2 regions of the Serratia sp. A07 genome follow, and region 1 is predicted to be linked to the other one. Evidence: predicted binding sites of a transcription regulator. Region 1 holds the regulator's gene; the other holds the start of a gene.
What was found. Region 1 encodes sigma-54, which starts transcription at its own class of promoters, with help from an activator protein. Its sites were predicted from a motif close to GTTGGCACANNTTTCGCTNT; they were not measured.
Positions count from the first base shown of each region.

Region 2: the regulator sigma-54 is predicted to act here: its motif matches at 4,831-4,850, upstream of glnA (glutamate--ammonia ligase).

Region 1 covers NZ_JBZXDO010000005.1:60,872-67,258, reverse strand. Annotated here, with positions in the region: gene AC4PR2_RS07355 (calcium/sodium antiporter) at 1-952, shown strand, start outside; gene kdsD (arabinose-5-phosphate isomerase KdsD) at 969-1,955, shown strand; gene kdsC (3-deoxy-manno-octulosonate-8-phosphatase KdsC) at 1,973-2,527, shown strand; gene lptC (LPS export ABC transporter periplasmic protein LptC) at 2,524-3,102, shown strand; gene lptA (lipopolysaccharide ABC transporter substrate-binding protein LptA) at 3,071-3,610, shown strand; gene lptB (LPS export ABC transporter ATP-binding protein) at 3,617-4,342, shown strand; gene rpoN (RNA polymerase factor sigma-54) at 4,395-5,828, shown strand; gene hpf (ribosome hibernation promoting factor) at 5,852-6,139, shown strand; gene ptsN (PTS IIA-like nitrogen regulatory protein PtsN) at 6,295-6,387, shown strand, end outside.
Region 2 covers NZ_JBZXDO010000015.1:6,917-13,303, forward strand. Annotated here, with positions in the region: gene hemN (oxygen-independent coproporphyrinogen III oxidase) at 1-408, shown strand, start outside; gene AC4PR2_RS15730 (YshB family small membrane protein) at 443-565, opposite strand; gene glnG (nitrogen regulation protein NR(I)) at 678-2,090, opposite strand; gene glnL (nitrogen regulation protein NR(II)) at 2,099-3,148, opposite strand; gene glnA (glutamate--ammonia ligase) at 3,342-4,751, opposite strand; gene typA (ribosome-dependent GTPase TypA) at 5,121-6,387, shown strand, end outside.

The sequences.
Region 1 (6,387 bases):
CGTTGGTTTATTTCTACTGGTGTATGGTGCAGACCGCTTAGTTTATGGTGCTGCCGTGATTTCCCGCTCGCTCGGCGTCCCGCCGTTGATCATCGGCATGACCATCGTCGGCATCGGCACTTCGCTGCCGGAGCTGATCGTGTCCACCACCGCCGCGCTGAACGGGCAGATAGATATGGCCGTTGGCAACGTATTAGGTTCCAACATTACCAACATTTTATTGATCCTGGGCGTGGCGGCGCTGATTCACCCGCTGGCCGCGCGCTCCGAGATACTGCGGCGCGAACTGCCGCTGATGTTAGCGGTCACAGTATTGTGCGGTTTCGTGTTGATGGACGGCACCCTGAGCAGGCTGGACGGCGTGCTGCTGCTGGCCGCCGCCGCCGGCTTCATCCTGCTGATGCTGAAAATCGCCCGGCTGGCGCAGCGCGAGGGCAGCGACAGCCTGACCATGGAACAGATCGCCGAGCTGCCGCAGGACAGCAGCAACACCGTGGCGGTGCTGTGGCTGGTGTTGGCGTTTATCATTCTGCCGCTCTCTTCCAGGATGGTGGTCGATAACGCGACGGTGATTGCGCACTATTTCGGCCTGAGCGAACTGGTGGTCGGGTTGACCATTATCGCCATCGGCACCAGCCTGCCCGAACTGGCCACCTCCATCGCCGGGGCGCTGAAGGGCGAGGATGATATGGCGATTGGTAATATCATCGGCTCCAATATTTTCAACACGGTGATCGTGCTGGGCGTCCCCGCCCTGCTATCGCCGGGTAGCGTGGACACCGCCGCCTTCCAGCGCGATTACTGGGTGATGCTGGCGGCCAGCGTGCTGCTGAGCGTGCTGTGCATCGGCCGCAAACACCGCATCGGCCACCTGGCGGGCGCGCTGTTATTATGCGGCTTTATTGCGTATCTTGCGGTGCTGTTCTTTAACCCTTTCAGTACTTTCGGCTAAACCGACGGGAATGAGTATGTCGAACATTGAGTTGCAACCGGGCTTCGATTTTCAGCAGGCCGGCAAAGAAGTGCTTCAGATAGAGCGTGAAGGGCTGGCTCAGCTCGACAGCTACATCAACGCAGACTTCACCCGCGCCTGCGAAACGATCGCCGCCTGCGGCGGCAAAGTGGTGGTGATGGGCATGGGCAAATCCGGCCATATCGGCTGCAAGATCGCCGCGACCTTCGCCAGCACCGGCACCCCCTCATTCTTCGTTCACCCGGCGGAGGCCAGCCATGGCGATTTGGGCATGGTCACCCCGCAGGACATCGTGCTCGCCATCTCCAACTCCGGCGAGTCCAGCGAGATCCTGGCGCTGATCCCAGTATTGAAACGCCAGCAGATCACCCTCATCTGTATGACTAACAATCCGGAAAGCTCGATGGGCAAAGCGGCGGATATCCACCTGTGCATCAAGGTGCCGCAGGAAGCCTGCCCGCTGGGGCTGGCGCCGACCACCAGCACCACCGCCACGCTGGTGATGGGCGATGCGCTGGCCGTCGCGCTGCTGAAAGCGCGCGGTTTCACGCCGGAAGATTTCGCGCTGTCGCATCCGGGTGGCGCACTCGGCCGCAAACTGCTGCTGCGGGTTAGCGATATCATGCACAGCGGCGACGAAATGCCCCACGTCAGCGCCGACGCCTCGTTGCGCGACGCGCTGCTGGAAATTACCCGAAAAAATCTGGGCCTGACGGTGATTTGCGACGATCTGATGAAAATCGCCGGCATCTTCACCGATGGCGACCTGCGCCGGGTGTTCGACATGGGCATCAACCTGCACGAGGCGAAGATCGCCGATGTCATGACGCCGGGCGGCGTGCGGGTGCGCCCCAATATTCTGGCGGTCGATGCATTGAACCTGATGCAACAACGCCACATCACCGCGCTGCTGGTTGCCGATGGCGACCAGTTGCTGGGTGTGGTACATATGCATGACATGCTGCGCGCCGGCGTCGTTTAATTAAGGAATAGAACGGAATGGGTATGGTAGAAACCTGCTACGGGCCGGTAGAACAAGAGGTTATGGCGCGTGCCGGGAACATCCGCCTGTTGATTTGCGACGTTGACGGCGTGCTGTCGGACGGCCTGATCTTCATGGGCAACAACGGTGAAGAACTGAAGGCGTTCAACGTGCGCGACGGTTACGGCATCCGCTGCTTGAAAACCTCGGACATCGAAGTGGCGATCATCACCGGCCGCTCCGCCAAGCTGCTGGAAGACCGCGCGCAGACGCTCGGTATCACCCATCTGTATCAGGGGCAATCCGATAAGCTTTTGGCCTTCCGCGAACTGTTGGATAAACTGTCGTTAACGGCGGATCAGGTCGCCTATATCGGCGATGACCTGATCGACTGGCCGGTGATGGCGCAGGTCGGCCTGGCGGTCGCGGTGGCGGACGCCCACCCGCTGTTGACGCCGCGCGCCCACTACGTCACCCGCATTGCCGGCGGCCGCGGCGCGGTGCGCGAACTGTGCGACATCATTCTTTTGGCTCAAAATAAGCTGGAGGACGCCAAAGGGCTGTCGATATGAGTAAAACCAAACTGTGGATCACCATCCTGTTGACGGTGATCGTTCTGGCGCTGATCGGCTGGAACATGACGGACTTCAGCGACGAGACGGCCCCTGGCCCGGTCAACGATCAGGATCCGACTTACCAGAGCCAGCACACGGTCACCGTGGTGTACAACCCGGCCGGCAAGCTGAATTACAAACTGGTGGCGGAAGACGCGAAGTATTACACCGCCGGCGAGCTGAGCTGGTTCACCCAGCCGGTGATGACGCTGTTCGATGAGAATGCGGTGGCCACCTGGTCAGTTCGCGCCGATCGCGCCAAACTGACTAAAGACCGGATGCTGTATCTGTATGGTCACGTCGAGGTAAACAGCCTGACCACCACCTCGCAGCTGGAAAAAATTAAGACGGACAACGCTCAGGTAAACCTGGTCACCCAGGACGTCACCTCCGATGACGAAGTCACGCTTTACGGGACCAATTTTACCTCTAACGGCATGAAAATGCGTGGGAACCTGCGGACCAAAACCGCTGAGCTGATTGATAAGGTTAAGACCAACTATGAAATTCAGAACCAAAAACCAACTCCGTAACCTGTTGCTCGGCAGCTTAGTTTTGGCCGCCAGCGCCCCCGCACTGGCGCTGAAATCCGACTCCAGCCAGCCGGTGAGCATCGACTCGCTCAAGCAGTCGTTGGACATGCAAAGCAACGTCAGTACCTTCACCGACAACGTGGTGATCAAGCAAGGCACCATCGATATTCGTGCCGACAAGGTGGTGGTCACCCGTCCGGGCGGAGATCAGAATAAGACCTATATTGAAGCGTTCGGCAACCCGGTAACCTTCTACCAGATGCAGGACAGCGGCAAGCCGGTCAAAGGCCACGCGCAGAAAGTGCGTTACGACGTGGCGACCCAGCTGGTGACCCTGACGGGCAACGCCTATCTGGAGCAGCTCGACAGCAACGTGAAAGGCGATCGCATCACCTATCTGGTGCAACAGCAGCAAATGCAGGCGTTCAGCGATAAAGGCAAACGCGTGACAACGGTTCTGGTACCGTCGCAGTTGCAAGACAAAAACGGGCAAAAAAAGAGTAACTAATCACTTATGGCAACACTCATCGCAGAAAACCTGGCGAAAGCCTACAAGGGCCGTAAAGTTGTCGAAGACGTCAGCCTGAAAGTGAAATCCGGCGAGATCGTCGGCCTGCTCGGGCCGAACGGCGCCGGTAAAACCACCACCTTCTACATGGTGGTCGGCATCGTGCCGCGCGACGCCGGGCGCATCGTGATCGACGAAGAAGACATCAGCCTGCTGCCGCTGCACGCCCGCGCGCGCCGCGGCATCGGATACCTGCCGCAGGAAGCGTCGATCTTCCGCCGCCTGAGCGTGTACGACAACCTGATGGCGGTGCTGGAGATTCGCCCCGACCTCACCAGCGAACAACGCGAAGACCGCGCCAAAGAGCTGATGGAAGAGTTCCACATCTCCCATCTGCGCGACAGCCTCGGCCAGGCGCTGTCCGGCGGTGAACGCCGCCGCGTCGAAATCGCCCGCGCGCTGGCGGCCAACCCGAAATTCATTCTGCTGGACGAACCCTTCGCCGGGGTGGATCCGATTTCCGTTATCGACATCAAAAAAATCATCGAGCACCTGCGTGACAGCGGCCTGGGCGTGCTGATCACCGACCACAACGTGCGCGAGACGCTGGACGTATGTGAACGCGCCTACATCGTCAGCCAGGGCAAACTGATTGCCCACGGCACGCCGGATGCTATTCTGGCCGACGAGCAGGTTAAACGCGTTTATCTGGGCGAAGAGTTCCGCCTCTGAGCGCCGGCGCGCCCTGCGGGGCGACACCGTTAACGGAAGTAGACAGAAGACTATGAAGCAAGGTTTGCAACTCAGGCTCAGCCAACAGCTGGCCATGACTCCTCAGCTCCAGCAGGCGATCCGCCTGCTGCAGTTGTCCACGCTTGAGCTTCAGCAAGAGATCCAGCTGGCGCTGGAGAGCAATCCACTGCTTGAACAGACCGATCTGCACGACGAAATCGACGCCAAAGAAACCCAGGAAACCGAGGGGCTCGATACCCGCGAGGCGCTGGAACAAAAAGACATGCCGGAAGAGCTGCCGCTGGACGCCACCTGGGATGAGATCTACACCGCCGGCACGCCGTCAGGCACCGGCACCGACTACAGCGACGACGAGCTGCCGGTCTATCAGGGCGAGACTACCCAAACGCTGCAGGATTACCTGATGTGGCAGGTGGATCTGACGCCGTTCTCCGATACCGACGCCGCCATCGCCACCTCCATCGTCGACGCGGTGGACGACACCGGTTATCTCACCGTGCCGCTGGAAGACATTCTGGAAAGCCTGGGCGACGAGAACGTGACCCTCGAGGAAGTCGAGGCGGTGTTGAAGCGCGTGCAGCGTTTCGATCCGATCGGCGTCGCCGCGCGCGATCTGCGCGATTGCCTGCTGGTGCAGCTCTCCCAATACGCCAAAGACACCCCTTATCTGGCCGAAGCGCGGCTGATCATCAGCGACCATCTGGATCTGTTGGCCAACCACGACTTTCGCAGCCTGATGCGATCAACCCGGCTAAAAGAAGATACACTGAAAGAAGCGATGCTGCTGATTCAGTCGCTCGATCCGCGCCCGGGGCAGTCGATCAATACCGGCGAATCGGAGTACGTGATCCCGGACGTGCTGGTGCGCAAGACGCAGAACACGTGGACGGTCGAGCTTAACGGCGACAGCATACCGCGTTTGAAGATCAATCAGCAGTACGCCGCGCTGGGCAACAACGCCCGCAGCGAAGCCGACGGCCAGTTCATCCGCAGCAACCTGCAGGAAGCCAAGTGGCTGATTAAAAGCCTGGAGAGCCGCAACGAGACGCTGCTGAAGGTCACCCGCTGCATCGTCAGCCAACAGCAGGCGTTCTTCGAGCAAGGCGAAGAGTTTATGAAACCCATGGTGTTGGCGGATATCGCCCAGGCCGTGGAGATGCATGAATCGACGATCTCGCGCGTCACCACGCAGAAGTTTCTGCACAGCCCGCGCGGCATTTTCGAATTGAAATATTTCTTCTCCAGCCACGTGAATACCGACAGCGGCGGCGAAGCCTCCTCGACGGCGATCCGCGCGTTGGTGAAGAAATTGATTGCGGCGGAAAACCCCGCCAAACCACTCAGCGACAGCAAGCTGGCCACCCTGCTTTCCGATCAGGGGATCATCGTGGCGCGGCGCACCGTCGCCAAGTACCGAGAGTCTTTGTCCATCCCGCCGTCGAACCAGCGTAAACAGTTGGTTTGACCTCTATTGAGAAGGAAGACACTATGCAGCTCAACATTACCGGACACCACATCGAAATCACCGATCCGTTGCGCGAGTTCGTGAACAACAAGTTCGCCAAACTCGAACAGTATTTTGATCGCATCAATCAGGTGTATGTTGTATTAAGTGTGGAAAAAGTGCAGCAAATTGCGGAAGCAACGGTGCACGTGAATGGAGGCGAGTTGCACGCCACCTCGGAAGACGAGAATATGTATGCCGCAATTGATACGCTGATCGACAAATTGGCACGTCAATTGAACAAACATAAAGACAAATTGAAGCAACACTGACACCCTAACCCATTCCGTGAGGTTGCCTCCGTCGCAGCCTCGCCCTTCGGCGCGTGACCCGCATGGGTGACGCGCCGAACGGTAATCAGGGTTAAAACCGACGAAAAACCGCCTTGCCGGGTGCGCCCGGCGGCGCGGTTTTAAGTGAAGATGAGATGAACAACGAATATATGCAATTAAGCTCGGTGTTAAACATCGAGTGCACCAAAAGCTCGGTACACTGCACCAGCAAGAAGCGGGCTTTGGAA
Region 2 (6,387 bases), on a different contig from region 1:
GGGCTGGGCGTGTCGGCCATCAGCATGCTAGGCGACAGCTATGCGCAGAACCAGAAAGAGCTGAAGCATTACTATGACAGCGTACAGGCGCAGGGTAATGCGCTGTGGCGCGGGCTGGCGTTGACGGACGACGATTGCCTGCGGCGCGATCTGATCAAAACCCTGATCTGCAATTTCCGGTTGGCGTATCAGCCGCTCGAACGGCAATACGGCATCGACTTTACCGCTTACTTCGCCGAAGACCTGCAGCTGCTGGCGCCGTTTGAACGCGATGGGCTGGTGGAGCGGGACGTGCAGGGCATCCGCGTCACGCCGCGCGGGCGTTTGCTGATCCGCAATATCTGCATGTGTTTTGACCGCTATCTGCGGCAACAGGCGCGCAGCCAGCAATTCTCACGGGTGATTTGAGGATGAAAAAACAGCCGCTGATGCGGCTGTTTTTTTAACTGAAGAAGTTAATCAGCGCGGCGCACAACACCGCGGCAACCGCCACCTGCGGGGTGTGACTGGCAGCGGAGCCCAGCTCCGCGCCCTGAGAAATGAATACGATGAAAGAGTCCAGCATCGTCAACCTCCAGAGTGTGCGACACGATCATACTGCGCCCGCACCGGCTGTAAAGCCTGCGATTGGCGTTTTTTTGTGCGCCGGACTGCGTTTTTCATCATCCATCCTGCTCCTATTCCATGCCCAGCTCTTTAAGCTTGCGGGTCAGGGTATTGCGCCCCCAGCCCAGCAGGCGCGCGGCTTCCTGTTTGTGCCCTTGGGTGTGGCGCAGGGCGGTGGTGAGCAGCGTGCGCTCCATTTCCGGCTGCGCTTCCGACAGCAGGTTTTGATGACCGGAACGCAGCGCGCGATCGGCCCACTGCGCCAGCAGCGTGGCCCAGCTGTCCGGCAGACTGTGGCTGGGGCTTTCCGGCGCGGCGGTTTCGAACAGTTCACCCGGCAGATCCTGGATCAGCACTTCCTGCCCGGCGGCCATCACCGTCAGCCAGCGGCAGGTGTTCTCCAGCTGGCGCACGTTGCCCGGCCAGGGCAGGCGGGTCAGCGCGGTTTCGGTTTCCGGGTGCAGGTTCTTGGCTTCGACGCCTAACTCTTTGGCGGCGATCTGCAGGAAGTGGCGCGCCAGCCGCGGGATGTCTTCACGGCGCTCGCGCAGCGGCGGCAGGTGTACGCGGATCACGTTCAAGCGGTGGAACAGATCCTCGCGGAACTTGCCTTCCTGCACCCGCAGCTCCAGGTTCTGGTGCGTGGCGGCGATGATGCGCACGTCGACCTTCACCGGCGCATAGCCGCCGACCCGGTAGAACTGGCCGTCCGCCAGCACCCGCAGCAGGCGCGTTTGCACGTCGAGCGGCATATCGCCGATCTCGTCGAGGAACAGCGTGCCGCCGTCGGCCTGTTCAAAGCGGCCCTGACGGATTTGGTTCGCGCCGGTGAAGGCGCCTTTCTCGTGGCCGAACAGCTCCGACTCGATCAGATCCTTGGGGATGGCGGCCATGTTCAGGGCGATGAACGGCGACTTGGCGCGCGGGCTGTGGCGGTGCAGCGCATGCGCCACCAATTCCTTGCCGGTGCCGGATTCGCCGTTGATCAACACGCTGATCGACGAACGCGACAGCCGGCCGATGATGCGAAACACGTCCTGCATCGCCGGCGCTTCGCCGATGATGTCCGCCGCCGGATCGCTGGCCGGCTGGCTGCGCACCGGCTGCTGCTGCTCCTGATAATGGCTGATGGCGCGCTCGACCAGCGCCACCGCTTCGTCGATGTCGAATGGCTTCGGCAGGTAGTCGAAGGCCCCTTGCTGATAGGCGCTGACGGCGGCGTCCAAATCCGAATGCGCGGTCATGATGATCACCGGCAGCATCGGATGGCGCTGTTTGATCTGCTTGAGCAGCGCCAGGCCGTCTATACCCGGCATGCGGATATCGGACAGCAGCACGTCGGGGGTTTGCGTGGCCAAGGCTTCCAGCACGTCATTGCCGCCTTCGAAGGTGGCGCAGCTCAGGCCCGCGCCGGTGAGCGCACGCTCAAGCACCCAGCGGATGGAGCTATCGTCATCGACGATCCAGACTATCCCTCGTTGCATAGCAAACCTCACTGACGAATGGGCAGGTAGACCGAGAATTCGGTATGACCTGGCCAACTGTTGAATTCAATTTTTCCGCAATGCTGATCGATAAGATTGCGGGCGATGGATAATCCCAGGCCGGTACCGCCTTCACGGCCGCTGACCATCGGGTAGAACAGCGTGTCCTGCAGCTGCGCCGGTACGCCGGGGCCGTCGTCTTCGACGTCGATGCGCGCCGCCAGGCGGTAGCGGGTGCCGTGCAACGTAATCTGAAACGCGGTGCGGGTGCGCAGCGTGATGGTGCCGCCCGCTTCGCCCAGCGCCTGCAGCGCGTTGCGGGTGATGTTCAGCAGCACCTGTTCAATCTGATCCGGGTCGTGGGCCATTTCCGGCAGGCTCGGATCGTAGTCGCGCACCAGCGTGACGTTATCCGGCATTTCCAGCGACACCAGCTGGCAGACGCGCTCCGCGACCTGATGAATGCTCTGGGTAATGTGCTGGCCGGGCCGCTGTGGGCCGAGCAGGCGATCCACCAGATTGCGCAGCCGATCGGCCTGCTCAATGATCACCTTGGTGTATTCGGTCAGCGCCGGATCGGGCAGCGCCTTGGCCAACAGCTGCGCCGCGCCGCGCAGGCCGCCCAGCGGATTTTTAATCTCGTGCGCCAAACCGCGCACCAGATCGCGGGCCGCCACCTGTTGGGCATGCTGCAGCTGTTCCTGGCTCAGGCGGCGCTGATTGTCCATCGGCGCCAGCTCGACCAGGATATAGCCTTCCGGCAGCGCCTGAGCGGTCAGGGAAAGGATATGCGCGCGGCCGTCGACCACCAGGGTCACTTCGTTGTCGGTGAAGCCCTGACCGGCGCGCAGGCTTTCGCGCATCAAAGAGACGTTCAGCGAAAAATAACCGAGCAAATCGGGCAGCGGCGTGCCGAACAGCTTGCGGGAGCTTTGCGCCAGCAACTGCTGTGCCGCCGGGTTGGCGTAGTGAACCGCCAGTGAGTCATCCAACAGCAGGATGCTGTTGATGAGTGAATTGAGGATCTGCCCAGCATCGGGCAGCTTGCCAGTTGCCATACAGCAGACTCCTGCACCTTTTTAGTGCATCTATCCTACTCCATCCGGGATCGGCGCGGTATGGAATAGTTTTGCAGAAAATACGGTGGAGAAAAAAACCCATCCGAAGATGGGCTGAAAGTTTCCACGGCAACAAAAAAGCGATAACAAAAATGTGGGCGCCGCCCGCCTGTGCAGACGGCGCGGGTAGGGCTTAGACGCTGTAGTACAGTTCGAACTCAACCGGGTGTGGCGTCATGCGAACGCGGTCCATCTCTTCTTTGCGCAGTTCGATGTAGGCATCGATCGCATCGTCGGTGAACACGCCGCCGCGGGTCAGGAACTCGCGGTCTTCGTTCAGTGCGGCCATTGCTTCGTCCAGCGAGCCGGCCACTTTTGGGATCTCGGCTTCTTCTTCCGGCGGCAGGTCGTACAGGTTTTTGTCCATGGCGTCGCCAGGGTGGATCTTGTTGATGATGCCGTCCAGGCCGGCCATCAGCAGCGCGGCGAAGCACAGGTATGGGTTAGCCGCCGGATCCGGGAAGCGGGCTTCGATGCGGCGCGCTTTCGGGCTGGAGACCACCGGGATACGGATGGACGCGGAGCGGTTACGGGCGGAGTAAGCCAGCATCACCGGCGCTTCGTAGCCTGGCACCAGACGCTTGTACGAGTTGGTGGTCGGGTTGGCCAGGGCGTTGATCGCTTTGGCGTGCTTGATGATGCCGCCGATGTAGAACAGCGCGGTTTCAGACAGGCCGCCGTATTTGTCGCCGGCGAACAGGTTGGTGCCGTTCTTGGACAGCGACATGTGGCAGTGCATGCCGGAACCGTTGTCGCCGAACATAGGCTTCGGCATGAAGGTCGCGGTTTTGCCGAAGGCGTGCGCCACGTTGTGCACCACGTATTTGTAGATCTGAATTTCGTCGGCTTTTTTGGTCATGGTGTTGAAGCGGGTTGCCACTTCGTTCTGACCGGCGGTTGCCACTTCGTGGTGGTGCGCTTCAACCACCAGGCCCATCTCTTCCATGGTCAGACACATGGTGGAACGCAGATCCTGCGAAGAGTCGACCGGTGGAACCGGGAAGTAACCGCCTTTCACCGCCGGACGGTGGCCTTTGTTGCCGCCGTCGTATTTTGTACCGGAGTTCCAGGCGCCTTCGATGTCGTCGATGGCCACGTGGGAACCGCGGATGCTGCTGCCGAAGCGGATGTCGTCGAACAGGAAGAACTCAGGCTCTGGCCCGAACAGCACGGTATCCGCGATGCCGGAGGAGCGCAGGAAGTCTTCGGCGCGTTTGGAGATGGAGCGCGGGTCGCGATCGTAGCCTTGCATGGTGCCCGGCTCGAGAATGTCGCAGCGAATGATCAGCGTAGGTTCTTCGAAGAACGGATCCAGAACCGCCGTGCTGGCGTCCGGCATCAGCACCATGTCAGATTCGTTGATGCCCTTCCAACCACCGATAGAGGAGCCGTCAAACATTTTACCTTCTTCGAAGAAGTCGGCGTTTACCTGGTGAGCCGGGATAGTCACGTGCTGTTCCTTACCCTTGGTGTCAGTGAAACGCAGGTCTACGAATTTCACTTCATGCTCATTCAGCATCGTCAAAACGTGTTCAGCGGACATACTTAACTCTCCCGGTTTATCATTGTCGTCGTCGTGGAACGAATCTGTGGAACTGGCTTTTTTTCGCCTTGAAAAGACTAAAGCGAAAAGCGTGCCAACTTTTAGAAAAGGCTTTTATCGCCTCTCTGCGCGGGTTTTACCCAGCCACAGTATGCACCATCAACGATAAATTGCACTGTTATGGTGCAATAAGGGTGGCGCGGGCACCGAAATGGTGCAAAAGTGCAACGATTGCGGCTTTTTGCACCGTGAAAGGGATCACAAACTGACCGGTACGCGGTTGTTTATAAGAGATGGTTGTGATCTTGTTTAGTCCCTCGCTTAATACGTGTACAATAGCGCGCTATTTCTAATGCCCGAGGCAAAGCTGTGATCGAAAATTTGCGTAACATCGCCATTATTGCCCACGTTGACCATGGTAAAACCACCCTGGTTGATAAGCTGCTGCAACAATCCGGTACTTTCGGAGAGCGTGCGGAAGCGACCGAACGCGTAATGGACTCCAACGATTTGGAGAAAGAGCGTGGGATTACCATCCTCGCAAAAAACACCGCCATTAATTGGAACGGTTACCGTATCAACATCGTGGATACCCCAGGACACGCCGACTTCGGCGGCGAGGTAGAGCGCGTGATGTCGATGGTTGACTCGGTGCTGCTGGTTGTGGATGCAATGGATGGCCCTATGCCGCAAACCCGCTTCGTGACCAAGAAGGCCTTCGCCAACGGTCTGAAGCCGATCGTGGTCATCAACAAGGTTGACCGTCCTGGCGCGCGCCCTGACTGGGTTGTGGATCAGGTGTTCGACCTGTTCGTGAACCTCGACGCGACCGACGAGCAGCTCGACTTCCCGATCATCTACGCTTCTGCGCTGAACGGCATCGCCGGCGTCGACCACACCGACATGGCGGAAGACATGACCCCGCTGTATCAGGCGATCGTCGACCACGTGTCTGCGCCGCAGGTTGAGCTGGAAGCGCCATTCCAGATGCAGATCTCCCAGTTGGACTACAACAACTACCTGGGCGTTATCGGCATCGGCCGCATCAAGCGCGGTAAAGTGAAGCCGAACCAGCAGGTCACCATCATCGACAGCGAAGGTAAAACTCGCAACGGTAAAGTGGGCAAAGTGCTGGGCCACCTGGGTCTGGAACGTATCGACAGCACCCTGGCGGAAGCGGGCGACATCATCGCCATCACCGGCCTGGGCGAGCTGAACATCTCCGACACCATCTGCGACACCAACGCCGTAGAAGCGCTGCCGGCGCTGTCCGTCGACGAACCGACTGTCACCATGTTCTTCAACGTCAACACCTCGCCATTCTGCGGTAAAGAAGGCAAGTACGTGACGTCGCGTCAGATCCTTGACCGTCTGAACAAAGAGCTGGTGCACAACGTGGCGCTGCGCGTTGAAGAAACCGACGATGCGGACGCCTTCCGCGTATCCGGCCGTGGCGAACTGCACCTGTCGGTGCTGATCGAGAACATGCGTCGTGAAGGTTTCGAGCTGGCGGTTTCCCGTCCGAAAGTTATCTTCCGTGAAATCGATGGCCGCAAGCAGGAGCCATTCGAGAACGTAACGCTGGATATCGAAGAGCAGCATCAGGGTTCCGTGATGCAGGCGATGGGTGAGCGTA